One region of the Acidovorax sp. LjRoot74 genome, then DNA from elsewhere that is predicted to be linked to it. Evidence: predicted binding sites of a transcription regulator. Region 1 holds the regulator's gene; the other holds the start of a gene.

Region 1 (7,772 bases):
GGCGGCGCCGGAGGCGGCTCCATGCCCACGGGCCGCCGACAAGCCAGACACCGCTGCCCACGCCAAAAAGCGCCATGCACAGCGCCCCTTCCAGGGGCCCGCCGCTCAACGCGGCCACCAGCAGCGCCGAATAAAGCAACCCGCAAGGCATCAATGCCCAGAGCACACCCGCCACCAGCACACCGCCCGGCGCACTCACCCACGGTCGTACACGCCCCCAGACGGCTCGCCCGGCCTGTTCCACCCAGGCGGGCTGGCGCGACTGCACCATCATCATCAAGCCCCAGGCCATGACGGCCACATGCATCAGGGTCCACGCAGGGCGCAAGGCCGTGGTCTGCTGCGTGAGCCAGGCCAGGCTGTCCATGGCCAGAGCAGCCAGCGCCCCTGCAGCCGCGTACCCCACCAAACGCCCCCCATGAAATGCGACACCACGCAGGGCCACACCACCACGCGGCGCCCAGTGCACGGCCTGCCCTACTGCAGCCTCTCGCTGCGTGCCGCCCCGTCCACCCGCTGCGGCGGCATGCTCCGCTCCCTGCCCGACCAGTGCGCCACAGGGTGCGGCGCACATGGCCAAGCAATGGGACCCGCCTGCGAGCCCCATGAGCAAAGCCGTCCAGGCGACCGTTGCAAGCATAGGACTCAGATGATGCGCGAAAACCGGGCGCGGTTGCGGTCTGCCTGCAGATAGCGGTCGAACACCATGGCAATGCCGCGCACAAAGAACCACCCCATGGCAGTCACCTCAATCCCTTCAGGCCCTACCCGCACCAACCCCTGCTCCGCCATGTCTTCGAGCTGGGCGATTTCGGCTGCAAAGTACTGCCGCACGTCGATCAACCAGGCCTGCTCCATGGATTCATAGAGCAACTCACCCTGGCACATCAGGGCCATGATGGCGGCGCGCCGCACAAGGTCGTCGCGCGTCAGCGCCAGTCCGCGCACCACCGGCAGGCGCCCCTGGTCGAGAAAGTCGTAGTACTCATCCAGCGTCTTGGAATTCTGGCTGTAGGTGGCGCCCACCCGGCCAATGGCAGACACGCCCAGGCCGATCAGGTCACAGTCGGGCTGTGTACTGTAGCCCTGGAAGTTGCGGTGCAAGCGCCCTTGCCGCTTGGCCACGGCCAGGGCATCTGAGGGCAGTGCAAAGTGGTCCATGCCCACATAGACATACCCCGCCTCCATGAATGCATCCAGCGAACGCGAGAGCATGGACAGCTTGCTCGACGCGGTAGGCAGCTCGGCCGACACAATGCGACGCTGGGGCTTGAAACGCTCGGGCAGGTGCGCGTAGGCATACAGCGCGATGCGGTCGGGACGAAGCTGTGCCACCTGCGCCAAGGTGCGGTCAAACGACTCGGGCGTCTGGCGTGGAAGGCCGTAGATCAGGTCCACATTCACCGAATCAAAACCCAGCGAACGAGCAGACTCCACCAGCGCAAACACCTGCTCGGCGGGCTGGATGCGGTGCACGGCCTTTTGCACTTCCGCGTCGAAATCCTGCACACCAAAACTCAGACGGTTGAACCCCAGCTCAGCCAGCAAGGCCAGCCGATCGGCATTGACGGTACGTGGATCCACCTCGATGGAATATTCGCCGCCCGGCGCGAGCGTGAAGCTGCGCTTGAGCATGGCCATGAGTTCGCGCAGACCTGCATCAGACAGGAACGTGGGCGTGCCGCCCCCCAGGTGCAACTGGCTCACGACCTGCCCCACGCCGCAATGGGCGGTGTGCAGATCAATCTCGCGGCTCAGGTAGCGCAGATAAACCTCTGCGCGATCGTGGTGCTTGGTGATGATCTTGTTGCAGGCGCAGTAGTAGCACAACGATTCGCAGAACGGAATGTGCACATACAGGGACAGGGGCAGGGCCTTGGCCACCGAGCCCGTCCGGCGTTGCTCCAACGCGAGGATGTAGTCCTCCTGCCCAAACGCCTCGACAAAACGATCAGCTGTCGGATAGGAGGTATAGCGGGGTCCCGGCACGTCGAAACGGCGCAGGAGATCGGGCGAAACAGCAGTCATGGGGGAATATCCTTGCGTACACCCTGACTGTGCCGTACCCTTAGGAACATGTCCTTGACCTGCATCAAGTGAACAATCAGGCCGACCAGCGACAATTTGATGCATGTCAGTCGCTCAGATGCCCCCGAAGGCCTTCCCAGCTTTTCGCATCGGGCACGATATGCTCGACGCTCCACCCCTAGCTCATGTGCCTATGAACCCGCTCACCATCAAAGTCGCCTGCTCCAACTGCAACCTGCGCGAGCTGTGCATGCCCGTGGGCCTGAACGAAGAGCAACTGCAGCGCATCGACGAGGTTGTTGCCGTTCGCCGCAAGGTCAAGCGCGGTGGCACGCTATTCCGCAACGGCGAATCCTTCACCTCACTCTACGCCATCCGCACCGGCTTTTTCAAGACCTGCGTGGCCACAGAAGACGGCCGCGATCAGGTCACGGGTTTCCAGATGGCGGGCGAAATCATCGGCCTTGACGGCATCGTGAACGACCACCACACCTGCGACGCAGTGGCCTTGGAGGATGCAGAGGTCTGCGTCATGCCCTTCGACCGCATCGAAGAACTGTCTCGTGAGGTCACGGCCCTGCAGCACCATGTGCACAAGATCATGAGCCGCGAGATCGTGCGCGAACACGGCGTGATGCTGCTCTTGGGCAGCATGCGCGCCGAAGAGCGCCTCGCCGCCTTCTTGCTGAACCTGGTGCAGCGCCTGCATGCGCGGGGCTTCTCGCAGTCCGAACTGGTGCTGCGCATGACCCGCGAAGAAATCGGCAGCTACCTGGGCCTGAAACTCGAAACCGTGAGCCGCACCTTCTCCAAGTTTGTGGAAGAAGGCATTGTGGAAGTCAAACAGCGCCATGTCCGCATCCTGGACACGGACGCCCTCAAGCGCATCGTGAATAGCCAGCAGGCCTGCCACTGACTTTGTAAGAGCCCTCGCCGGGCGATCAACTGCTGCCTGCCACATTTGGTGCCGATTTCAGTGCAAAGCAAACCGGCTGCCTAGCAGCCAGCACCGTACCCCACACCGCACTCAAGAGCAGGACGATGTCTTGCGGCAGTCATCCGGCCGCTCGCCCTCTGGCACCGGGCAACGGTTCAGCTCAAAAGGTGACATGGCCAGCAGCGTAGTCAGCGCACTGCTGGCCATGGTGACAACCCAGAACGCAAAAAAAGCCAGGGTATAGACCCCTTGCCGTGACAGCGCCAGCGGCTGGCCGAACCAGTGCAGGTCCTGCGGGTCCACCATCGCAAAAACAAGCATCTCCAGCACACCCGCCATCAAGAAGGCGGGCCATGCAATCCACATCAGGCGTTGCGTCCACATATCGTTCCTGTCTCCCGGGGTGGCTCATTGGTAGCAAGGTGGCACCCTATCCTTGGGCTGCCATGGCCTCGCACAGTTTCAACGTGGCTGGTCCTGCACCGGTGTGGCGGCATGATTGCGGCCCTTCATGGCCGGTGCCAGGCTCTTCTCGGGGGCTTCCAGCGTCTGGTTGATCTCGATTCCCTTGCGGTAATAGTCTTCCGCCACCACAGGGTCTGGCCGAGACACTGCCAGCCAAAGGGTCACAAAACCCGCGACGATCACGATGGCCGGGCCGGCAATCACCAGCCAGACATGGCCAAATTTCCACCAGGGGGCTGCTTCAGCCTGGGCAATGGCTGGGTTTGAAGACATGGCGACTTACTCCTTCACATTCATCTCGATCAACACAAGGCCAGGTCGGGCCTTGCACCGGGGCGCCACTCAGCGTGGCACCAGGAACACAGATTTTTCAGACACATGGGCAGCAGCGCCCACCGCCTGCACATCAAACTGCACGGCATGGGAACCCGGGCTTGCAGAACCATACGGTATCTGCAAGCGCACCGCCACCCAGCGCGACTCGGCCGCACCGATGTCCACTTCGGCGTCGGAGGACACCTCCAGGCCTTCCAGCCCCCGCGCACTGATGCGATAGCGTTGTTCGCCCTCCGTCGCGTTCATGATCTGCAGACGGTAGATGTTCTCCAGCTTGCCCCCAGCCACGATGCGCGACAGCGCTGCGCGGTCCCGCACCACATCGACCTTGAGCGGGGTCCGCACGACCAGGCTGGCCAGCATGGCCACACACAAGGCCAGCAGCACGGCGCTGTAGATCAGCACACGGGGCCGCAGCACACGCCGCAACATCTGCGACTGGGTCCACCGCTGGGCCACACCGTTCTGGGTGGAATAGCGGATCAGCCCCCGGGGATACTGCATCTTGTCCATGACCGTGTTGCACGCATCCACGCACAGGCCACAGCCAATACATTCGTACTGCAGACCCTTGCGGATGTCGATGCCCACCGGGCAGACCTGCACACACAACGAGCAGTCAATACAGTCGCCCAGCCCCTGCGCCTTGTAGTCGATGTTCTTCTTGCGCGGGCCGCGCTGCTCGCCGCGTTCGGGGTCGTAGGTCACGATCAGCGTGTCCTTGTCGAACATCGCACTCTGGAACCGCGCATACGGGCACATGTACTTGCAGACCTGCTCGCGCATGTAGCCGGCATTGCCGTAGGTGGCAAAGCCATAAAACAGCACCCAGAAAATCTGCCAGCCGCCCTGCAGTGCCAGCAACTCGCTGCCCAGCTCGCGGATGGGCACGAAGTACCCCACGAACGTGAATCCGGTCCACAAGGCCACAGCGATCCACACCACCTGCTTGAAGAACTTCTTGCGGATCTTCTCGAAGGTCCAGGGGCCGTTGTCCAGCCGCAGCCGCGCACTGCGATCACCTTCGATCTTGTGCTCGATCCACATGAACATTTCGGTGTAGACAGTCTGCGGGCATGCAAAACCACACCAAAGCCGCCCCGCCACTGCCGTGAAGAGAAACAGCGACAGCGCCGAGATGATCAAGAGCCCCGTGAGGTAGATGAAATCCTGCGGGTACAGCACCAACCCAAAGATGTAGAACCGGCGCGCGCCCAGATCGAACAGCACCATCTGGCGCTGCCCCCATTCAAACCAGGGCAGACAGTAAAACACGATCTGCGTGAGCAGCACCATGCCCCAGCGCCAGCGCGCAAACAGGCCGCTGATGGAGCGCGGATAGATCTTTTTCTGTGCTTCGTACAGCGAGATGATCTCGCCCTGAGCAGACGGCTCGGACGCCACGGGTGCGATGGGAATGACCTTGCGAGCAGGCTCGCCGGGGGGCTTCATGGTGTCAATTTACTCACAGGGAGTTAAACAGCCTAACAACAAAGGAGCCAGGCAACCACCGCCGGTGCGGTCGCCTGGCAACATCGGTCAACGCGCGGCAGCCGCCTGCTTGCCGTTCGACAAACTCCAGACATAGGCCGACAGGACCCCGATCTGGGCCTCCGTCAGCTTGTCGGCCTGCGCGGGCATCTGGTTGACTTTGCCGTTGTTGATCATGGCGGTGATCGCCGCCTCGCCCCAGCCATGCAACCAGATATCGTCCGTGAGATTGGGGGCGCCCAGGGCCTGATTGCCCTTGCCGTCCATGCCATGGCAGGCAGCGCATGCCGTGAACTTGGACTTGCCCAGCGAAGCGCGCAGCGAGTCGTGCGGGCTGCCCGACAGGCTCAGGACGTAGTGCGACAGGTTGCGCACATCTTCTGGCGAACCCACGGCAGCAGCCATGGGGGGCATGTTGCCGATACGGCCCTTTTCCAGGGTTTCGCGGATCTTCTCAGGCGTGCCGCCGTGCAGCCAGTCGCCGTCGGCCAGGTTGGGAAAGCCCTTGCTGCCGCGTGCATCCGAGCCGTGGCACTGTGCGCAGTTGTTCATGAACAGGCGCTCGCCAATGGCGTGGGCTTGCGGGTCCACCGCCACTTCTTCGGGCTTCATGGAGGCAAAACGGGCGTACAGCGGCTCCAGCTCCGCCTTCGCCTTGGCCATTTCGGCTTCGTACTCACCCTTTTGCGTCCAGTTGAGCTTGCCGGTGAAGCTCCCGAGACCTGGGTAGGCGGCCAGGTAGCCCAGGCCGAAGATGATGGTGATGACGAACAGCCACACCCACCAGCGTGGCAGAGGATTGTTCATCTCGACCAGGTCTTCGTCCCAGACATGGCCCGTGGTGTTGTCGGCCGTGGCCATCACCTTCTTGCGGCCCGCCATCCAAAGCAGGATGCCGCAGGCGATGATGCCGACCAGTGTCAGCGCGGTCACAAAGACCGACCAGAAATTGCTGGTGAAGTCACTCATGGGATGTTCTCGTTCTGGTGAGGGTCAATCTTGTTCGAAGGGCAGCTGCGCCGCTTCGTCAAACCGGGACTTGTTGCGGTCCCGGTAGGCCCAGACCCAAATGCCAATGAAGCAGGCCATCGAAGCCAGGGTGGCGACGATGCGCATGGTCGTGATGTCCATGGCCAATCTCCTTTACTTGAGCGCGCGGCCCATGACTTGCAGGTAGGCGACAAGGGCGTCCATTTCGGTCTTGCCCTTCACCTCGGCTGCGGCGGCTGCGATCTGTTCGTCGGTGTAAGGCACACCCACCGTGCGCAGCGCCTTCATGCGGGGCGCCACGCTGGCGGGGTCCACCACACTCTTCTCCAGCCAGGGATAGGCGGGCATGTTGGACTCGGGCACCACGTCGCGGGGGTTGTTCAGGTGGATGCGATGCCATTCGTCGCTGTACTTGCCGCCCACGCGGTGCAGGTCGGGACCGGTGCGCTTGCTGCCCCACTGGAAGGGGTGGTCGTAAACGAACTCACCCGCCACCGAGTAGTGGCCGTAGCGCAGCGTCTCGGCGCGGAAGGGGCGGATCATCTGCGAGTGGCAGTTGTAGCAGCCCTCGCGGATGTACACGTCGCGCCCCACCAGTTGCGTTGCGGTGTAGGGCTCCACGCCCTTCACGGCCTCGGTGGTGGACTTCTGGAAGAACAAGGGCACGATCTCCACCAGGCCGCCAATGGCGATCACCAGCAGGATCAGCACGATCATCAGGAAGTTGTTGGTCTCCACCTTTTCGTGGGTGAAGCCGGTGGAGGAAGATGAATTGTTGTTGGACATGAATTGACTCCTTCGGCTCAGGCGTGTGCGGCATTCACGGCGGGAATGGCCACCTTGACCGAACGGCCCGAGATCGCTGTCATCCACACGTTCCAGGCCATCACAAGCATGCCGCCCAGGTACAGCAAACCACCAGCCACGCGGATCACGTAGAACGGATAGGTCGCCTTCACGCTTTCCACAAAGGTGTAGGTCAGCGTGCCATCGGGGTTGATGGCGCGCCACATCAGGCCCTGCATCACACCGGCAATCCACATCGCGGCGATGTACAGCACGATGCCGATGGTGGCCATCCAGAAGTGCAACTCGATCGCCTTGATGGAGTGCATCTTGTCGCGGCCGAACAGGCGCGGAACCAGGTAATACAGCGAGCCCATAGAGATCAGGCCCACCCAACCCAGGGCGCCAGAGTGCACGTGGCCAATGGTCCAATCGGTGTAGTGGCTCAGGGCGTTGACGGTCTTGATGGACATCATCGGACCTTCGAACGTGGACATGCCGTAGAACGACAGCGACACGATCAGGAAGCGCAGGATGGGGTCGTCACGCAGCTTGTGCCATGCGCCCGACAGGGTCATGATGCCGTTGATCATGCCGCCCCAGCTGGGAGCCAGCAGGATGAGCGAGAACACCATGCCCACCGATTGCGTCCAGTCAGGCAGCGCGGTGTAGTGCAGGTGGTGTGGGCCGGCCCACATGTAGGTGAAGATCAGCGCCCAGAAGTGCACGATCGACAGGC
Region 2 (7,772 bases), 3.7 Mb from region 1:
TGTAGCCGATGTAACCCACGCCAAACAGCCCGTAGCCCAGCAGCGCCGGGGCCAGCGCCCGCCAGCGCAGCTTGGCGGGGGGCGGTGTGATGTTGAACGCCGTGGGGCTGGCCGGTGGCGGCGCCAGCACCTGCAGCGCCTGGGCGGGCCACCACAACACCGCCGTGGCCGCCACGCAGGCCAGCGCCAGCGCCCACCAGGCCCACGCCCAGGGGTGCGGCACGGCCCCCGCTGCCGCCAGCACGCCCGGCACCAGCAGCGCCGACAGGCTGATGCCCCAGCCCGTGCCCCCGTAGTACAGCCCCAGCAGCAGGCCGCTGCGCCCGGGTTCGTGCGCGCCCAGCCGCGCGGCCAGCAGCCCCCCGGCGATGAACACCAGTGCACTGGCCACACCCGCCAACAGGCGCTGCAGCAGCAGCCACGGCGCGGCGGTGAAAAAGCCGCTGAGCCCCATGAACACCGACGCCAGCACCGCCCCCACCAGCAGCACCCGGCCCGGAGCCACCCGCCGCAGCAGCAGCGGCGTGGCCAGCGCGCCCAGCAGGTAGCCCAGCGCATTGGCCGTGTTCATGCCCCCGGCCAGGGTGTAGGACCAGCCCAGGTCCTCGCGCATCGGTGGCAGCAGCAAGGCATAGGAGAACCGCGTGATGCCCAGCGAGATCGCCGCCCCCATGGACAGCGCTATGGCCAGCCACAGGGCGGAAAGGGGTGGCGTGGAAGTTGCAGAAACGTCAACAGGGGCGGGGCGTGTGGGCATGGCGTTTTGATTCTGCCGCACCCTGGCAGATCGCGCCCGGGCCTGCGCCCTGTGACGCTCTGAGGGACGCCCGCGCGAGCCCGAAGAGAGAGAAGAACCGTTCGGGGTGAGCCTGTCGAAGCCCTGCGCAGCGCTTCGACAGGCTCAGCGTGAACGGATGGTGTAGATATTTTTGAATGCACACCGGTACCAAGACACCCAAGCCACCCACGACGCCCGCGCGGTTAGCACAAAAACAGAAGCCTTGTTGACGCATGTGCGCTGCAAGTTTTGCGCTGCAGCATTACGCTTGCGCCCGTTCCTTCGATGGTCTGCAACCTTTTTCCGAAAGCCTCGACCCATGCCTTTTCTCTCCGACCCCATCCAAGCCGGTGACCTGCAACTGGCCAACCGCGTTGCCATGGCACCGCTCACGCGCAACCGCTCGCCCAATGCCATTCCCACCGACCTGGTCGCCACCTACTACACCCAGCGCGCCAGCGCGGGCCTGATCATTTCGGAGGCCACCGCCATCAGCCAGCAGGGCCAGGGCTATGCCGACGTGCCCGGCCTGTATGCGCCCGAGCAGATCGCAGGCTGGAAGAAGGTCACATCTTCCGTGCACGCCGCAGGCGGCAAGATCGTGGTGCAGCTGTGGCATGTGGGCCGCGTCTCGCACACCGACCTGCAGCCCGGCAACGCCGCACCCGTGGCGCCCTCGGCCGTGCAGGCCAACACCAAGACCGTGCTCATCAAGGACGGCGTGCCCACCTTCACACCCACCTCCATGCCCCGCGCGCTGGAGCTGGCCGAGATCCCCGGCATCGTGGCCGACTACCGCCGCGCAGCCCGCGCCGCCATCGAGGCCGGTTTTGACGGCGTCGAGATCCACGCCGCCAACGGCTACCTCATCGACCAGTTCCTCAAGACCGGCGCCAACCAGCGCACCGACGCCTACGGCGGCAGCATCGAAAACCGCGCCCGTCTGCTGCTGGAAGTGACCCGCGCCATCACCGAAGAAATCGGCGGCGGCCGCACCGGTATCCGCCTCTCGCCCGTCACGCCCGCCAACGACATCGTCGATGCCGATCCGCAGCCCTTGTTCGACTACGTGGTGCGCCAGCTCGGGCCCCTGGGCCTGTCCTACCTCCACCTCATCGAAGGCGCCACTGGTGGCCCACGCGAGGTGGAAGGCCGCCCCTTCGACTACGCCGCGCTCAAGGCCGCCTACCGCGCAGCGGGTGGCCAGGGCGCCTGGATGGTCAACAACGCCTACACCCGCGAACTGGCCGACACCGCCCTGACCCAGGGTGCCGACATCGTGGCCTTTGGCCGCCCCTTCATCGCCAACCCCGATCTGGTGGCGCGCCTGCACGCCAACGCACCGCTCAACGAGGTGAACCGCGCCACGCTGTATGGCGGTGGCGCCGAGGGGTACACGGACTACCCGGCGCTCAGCGCCTGAAATGAAACACCCCCTGAGTCGCTTCGCGCCTTCCCCCTCTCTCTCGCATTGCTGCGCAATGCGGGGAGGGGGATGCCCCCGGTGCACGCAAGCGAAGCGCCGCATCCACGGCTTGGCGGCCCTTGCACGGGGACGCTGGCCTTGGCCGCGCCAGTTTCATCCGCTGCGGGTGGCGCGCAGCGCTATGGATAACTGAGATTACCGTTCGGGCTGAGCTGGTCGAAGCCCCGCACAGCGCTTCGACCAGCTCAGCGTGAACGGTTTGGTTGTGGAGGTGATGTGCGCGAACAACTCATCCCAACCCGATGGGACTGGGCGCCCGCATCACGATGCGCGTGAACAAGCGGTCGTACGCCGCGTCGCGCGGCTTGCCGGGGGCCAGCGGGTTGGTGTTGCTGGCAAAGGCCGCGTCGATGGCCGTCCAGTCGCCGGGCTGCAGGCATTCCTGGGCCGCAGGCAACACCACGGACTCTTCCAGGCGCATGTGGTCCAGGTAGAAGCGGATGTAGGTCTGCAACGCTTGGGCAAACACCTCGCGCCGCGCATCGCCCATCAGCTCCCAGCCCAGCAGCAGGTGCTGCAGCTCGCGCACGGCGGCCTCGCCGCCTGCGTGGTCGCGCTCCAGCTGGGCGATGGCCTCGGCGGCCTGGGGCGAGCGTTCGGCCACCCGGGGGAACAGCCACTGCGATTCCTTGGGGTGGTGCTGCCGCTCGGGAAACTCGTCGATGTAGAACAGCATCGCCCGCATCACATCAAAAAACGCAGCGGGCTCGTCACCGGGGCCCTGGTCGAGCATCAGGCGCAGGGAGTGGAGCACGGCCGAAAGCGACGCATGCTCTTCGCGAATGGTTCGCAGGCTGATCGATGGCATGGCGCACGCTCCAGCAGAATGAACAACAGGGCCAAGGGTGCCACGGCTGCGCGCGGCCTCTCATGACACAAGTCAACAAACCGGGTGCTGGGCAGGGCGGCGTACCGTCCGCACCGCAGCGCCGCCCACCAAAAACAAAGGCCCCGCAAGCCACGCCTGCAGGGCCTTGAGCGCACAGGGCGCCAGGGGGACGGACGGGCTCAGCGCGTCAGCTAGGTACTCAAAGCTGGTTGCGCAGCGAAACGATGGCTGCACCCACCGCACTGGAGGCCTGCGAGAACCGCGTGTTGCCTGCCAGTGCATCCTCGGCTTCAGCGTAAGCGCCCCGGTTGATGGTCCTGGCGATTCCGCCCGCCACCTCATGGAATTCACGGTGCCGGTCCACCAGTGACTGGAAGGCCGGCAGTGCGCCATAGGAGCCCTGCCCCTTGCCATGCAGCCAGCGGCCCAGTTCGCAGCAATCATCGCGGCCAATGGTGTCCGCATCCAGATGCTCACGCTGCTGGGCGGCATTGCGCAGCTTGGCGCGCCACTGCGCGTGGGCCTTGATGGCCGACTCCAGATCAATGCCCTGGTTGGACGGGGCCGCCAGCGCCCTGGCCGTAGGCGCAGGGGCAGGTGCCAGCGCCATGGAGTGCCCACCCGCAAAATGCCCCACTGCTGCAGCGTGCCCGCTGTCGGCCAGGCGGAACTGCTGCACCACCTGCGACAGGCGCGCGGCCTGCTCACGCAGCGAATCTGCGGCGGCGGCAGACTCCTCCACCAGCGCGGCGTTCTGCTGCGTCATGCGGTCGATCTCGCCCACCGAGCTGTTCACCTGGCCGATGCCGGCCGACTGCTCGGACGCCGCCGCCGTGATCTCGCCAATGATGTCGCCCACGCGCTGCACGCTGCTCACGATGTCCTTCATGGCCGTGCCCGCTTCTTCCACATGGCGCACGCCGCCGTCCACGGCCGTCACGCTGCTCTGGATCAGGCCCTTGATGTCGCTGGCCGCTGCGGCACTGCGCTGCGCCAGGCTGCGCACCTCACTCGCCACCACGGCAAAGCCCCGGCCCTGCTCGCCTGCGCGGGCGGCTTCCACGGCAGCGTTCAGCGCCAGGATGTTGGTCTGGAAGGCAATGGAGTCGATCAGGCCGATGATGTCGCCGATCTTGCGGCTCGATGTCGAGATCTCGTGCATGCTGGCCACAGCCTGCTGCACCACGCCACCGCCGTGGGTAGCCATCTGCGAGGCCGAGGCCGCGAGCTGGTTGGCCATCTGCGAGGACGATGCTGTCTGCTGCACGGTGGAGGTGAGCTGTGACAGCGAGGACACGGCCTCCTGTGCGTTGCTGGCTGTCTGCTCGGTGCGCTGCGACAGGTCCTGGTTGCCCGTGGCGATCTCCTGGCTGGCCGTGGCGATGTTGCCGCTGGCATCGCGCACCTGCGCCACCAGAGCGCCCAGGCCCTGCTGCATCTCGCGCAGCGCGCGCTGCAGGTCGGCCACTTCATCCTTGCCTTCGGCCGCGATGTGCTGCGACAGGTCACCGCCCGCAATGGCCTGCGCCATCTTGCGCGCATCTTCCAGGGGCTTGCAGATGGAGTTCATGTTCATCAGCGTGGTGGGCACCACCACCACCACCGTGATCAGCACGGCCAGCACAAACAGCCACTTGGTCTGGTTGGACACCTCGCCCTGCTGTGCCACGGATTGCGTGACCTCGTTGCGCAGCACGGTGTCCAGCTCGGCCATGAGCTTGTCGGCCAGGTCGAATTCGGCCACGGCCTTGCCGCTCATGCGGTTGGCGATGGTGGCGGTGTCGTAGCCGCTGGCTTCGAGTTGGCGCGCCACATGGGCAAACAGGTCCTTGTAGCTGTCGAGCTTGGTGATGATGTTGCGCACCACGACGTTGTCGGCATCCTCGCCCCCTTCCAGGAACTTGCTCGCGATCTTCTTGGCTTTGTCATGGCTGGCCAGCCACTTGGTGTGGGCGGCCTTCACGGCCTCGGGCTTTTCGTAGCCGATGATCATGTCCTTCTCGAACTGGCGGATGGCGCCCATCTCGCCGCGCAGCTCGGCCATGTTGCTCACCTTGGCGAACGAGTGGTCCATGAAGTTCTGGCTCATGTCGTGGATGCGGAACATGCCCAGCATGCCCGCCCCCCCCAGCAGCCCCAGCAGCCCCAGAACCACGCCGATGGCGCCCAGCATGCGCAAGCGTATGGTGAACTGCCGCATGAGCGAGAAGAGATTCATGATCTGTCGTCCTTCATATTGGTATGTCAATGCGGTCGCCGCACCTCCCCCGAGGCCACGGATTCGCAACAAATCGTTGCAGTTTGCCAGACATCGATAACTGTGCTGTACGTATTTATCACATGCGCCAGCGCTTGAGTAAGAGGGCATTCGCCATGACGCTGACCGAGCTGAGCGCCATGGCCGCCCCCGCCACCACCGGGTTCAGGTAACCCAGCGCCGCCAGCGGAATGCCCGCCACGTTGTATGCAAACGCCCAGAACAGGTTCTGGCGGATCTTCATCACCGTGCGGTGCGAAATGTCCAGCGCCGCCGCCACCAGCATCGGGTCGCCGCGCATCAGCGTGATGCCCGCTGCATGCATGGCCACATCGGTGCCATTGCCCATCGCCATCCCCACATCCGCGGCGGCGAGTGCTGGGGCATCGTTAACGCCGTCGCCCACCATCGCAACATGATGGCGCTTGCCATCGGCGCCTTGTTGCAACGCGACCACCTTGGCCGCCTTGTCGCCCGGCAGCACCTCGGCCATCACCTCGCCCGCAGCCGGGTCCAGCCCCAGGCGGCGGGCCATGGCCTCGGCCGCGCCCCGGTTGTCTCCGGACACCATCACCGTGCGGATGCCGCGCGCCTTGAGCGCCGCCAGTGCCTCGCGCGCACCCGGCTTGGGCTCGTCGCCAAAGGCCATCACCGCGCGCAATGCCAATCCCTCGGTCACCCGCTGGGCCACGGCGGACACCGTGGCGCCTTCGCGTTGCAACGCCTCCGCGCGGTCTGACAACGGGCCCAGGCCCACCCCCAGCTCCTGCATCCAGCGCAGGCTACCCACCAGGGTGCTCTGGCCGTCCACCTCGCCCTCGGTGCCGCGCCCGGGCACAGCGCGCACGTCCTGCGCGGTGGCCACGTTAATCTGCCGCTCGCCCGCAGCCGCCACCACCGCGCGCGCCAGCGGGTGCTCGCTGCCGCTTTGCACTGCGGCCACGGCCGCCATCACCGCCGCATCGTCCAGACCCGGCACCACCTCAAACGCCGTGAGCCGGGGCTGGCCCACGGTCAGCGTGCCGGTCTTGTCAAAAGCCACCGTGTCCACCTTGTGCGCCAGCTCCAGCGCCTGCGCGTCCTTGATCAGGATGCCATGTTTGGCCGCCACCCCCGTGCCCGCCATGATGGCCGCCGGCGTGGCCAGACCCAGCGCGCAGGGGCAGGCAATCACCATCACCGCCACGGCGTGGATCAGCGCCGCCTCGGCCCCTGCGCCCAACCACAACCAGCCCAGCAGGGTGAGCAGGGCCACCCCCAGCACCACGGGCACAAAGATGGCCGACACCTCATCCACCAGCCGCTGGATGGGCGCCTTGGCCGCCTGGGCGTCTTCCACCAGCCGGATGATCTGGGCCAGCACCGTCTCGGCGCCCACAGCCGTTACCGCCATCACGATGCGGCCATCGCCGTTGATCGAGCCGCCCGTCAGCGCCGCGCCCACATCGCGCGCCACTGGCAGGGGCTCGCCGGTCAGCATGGATTCATCCACCTGCGTGTGCCCCTCGTGCACCGTGCCGTCCACGGGGATGCGCTCGCCGGGCCGCACCACCAGCTGGTCGCCCACCAGCACTTCCGACACCGGCACATCCACCTCACCCTGCTTGGTGAGCAAATGCACCACATCCGGCCGCAGCGCATGCAGCGCGCGGATGGCCGCCGTGGTCTGGCGCTTGGCGCGCGCCTCCAGCCACTTGCCCAGCAGCACCAGCGTGACCACCACGGCCGACGCCTCGAAGTACAGGTGCGGCACATGCCCCGGGTGGTCCGTAGGGGCCGTCAACCACAGCCACATCGACAAGCCCCAGCCCGCGCTGGTGCCCAATGCCACCAGCAAATCCATGTTGCCGCTCAGCGCCTTGGCCGCATGCCAGCCCGCCTTGTAAAAGCGCGCCCCCAGGATGAACTGCACCGGCGTGGCCAGCACAAACTGCACCCAGGCGGGCAGCATCCAGTGCTGGCCAAACAGGTCGCCGATCATCGGCAGCACCAGCGGCGCCGACAGCAGCAGGCCAATGCCCACGGGCAGGAACCCCGCCCAGGGCGACAGGTCTTCCACCGCCTCGTCCTGCCCCGCCGCACGCGGCTCGTAGCCCGCATTGCGCACGGCGCGGCGCAGCACCGCCTCCATCGCGGCAGCGTCGGCGCCGACCTGCGTGACAAAGGCAATGCGCGCAGACTCGGTCGCCAGGTTGACCGAGGCCTCCTGCACGCCCGGCACCTTGCGCAGCGCGCGCTCCACACGGCCCACGCAGCTTGCGCAGGTCATGCCAGAAATGCCCAGGTCCAGCGAGTGCACAGACCCGGGCGCGATGGTGGGGGGGGTGGTGATGGTGTTCATGGCCGGGATGCTGATCCTTGACGTGATGGCAAGGTCAAGCATTGATTTTGATCAACCCTCACACCATGAGTGCCTTCAGGC

The links. The regulator FNR, encoded in region 1, switches genes on or off when oxygen is low (the NO sensors DNR and NnrR bind a similar motif). The targets are predictions, from matches to a motif close to TTGATNNNNATCAA.
Region 2: a site for FNR is predicted at 3,135-3,148, ahead of ACSQ3O_RS00360 (hemerythrin domain-containing protein). Genes of this name have one in related genera too.

The regions. Positions count from the first base shown of each region.
Region 1 is NZ_CAXUTI020000001.1:3,793,142-3,800,913, forward strand. Features, by position in the region: gene ACSQ3O_RS18010 (sulfite exporter TauE/SafE family protein) at 1-640, opposite strand, end outside; gene hemN (oxygen-independent coproporphyrinogen III oxidase) at 646-2,028, opposite strand; gene fnr (fumarate/nitrate reduction transcriptional regulator Fnr) at 2,222-2,944, shown strand; gene ACSQ3O_RS18025 (hypothetical protein) at 3,056-3,349, opposite strand; gene ACSQ3O_RS18030 (FixH family protein) at 3,428-3,703, opposite strand; gene ccoG (cytochrome c oxidase accessory protein CcoG) at 3,773-5,218, opposite strand; gene ccoP (cytochrome-c oxidase, cbb3-type subunit III) at 5,306-6,226, opposite strand; gene ACSQ3O_RS18045 (cbb3-type cytochrome oxidase subunit 3) at 6,251-6,388, opposite strand; gene ccoO (cytochrome-c oxidase, cbb3-type subunit II) at 6,401-7,033, opposite strand; gene ccoN (cytochrome-c oxidase, cbb3-type subunit I) at 7,051-7,772, opposite strand, start outside.
Region 2 is NZ_CAXUTI020000001.1:75,893-83,664, reverse strand. Features, by position in the region: gene ACSQ3O_RS00370 (YbfB/YjiJ family MFS transporter) at 1-757, opposite strand, end outside; gene ACSQ3O_RS00365 (alkene reductase) at 1,098-2,201, shown strand; gene ACSQ3O_RS00360 (hemerythrin domain-containing protein) at 2,494-3,072, opposite strand; partial or broken gene ACSQ3O_RS00355 (CZB domain-containing protein) at 3,293-3,601, opposite strand; partial or broken gene ACSQ3O_RS00350 (methyl-accepting chemotaxis protein) at 3,671-5,311, opposite strand; gene ACSQ3O_RS00345 (heavy metal translocating P-type ATPase) at 5,430-7,691, opposite strand.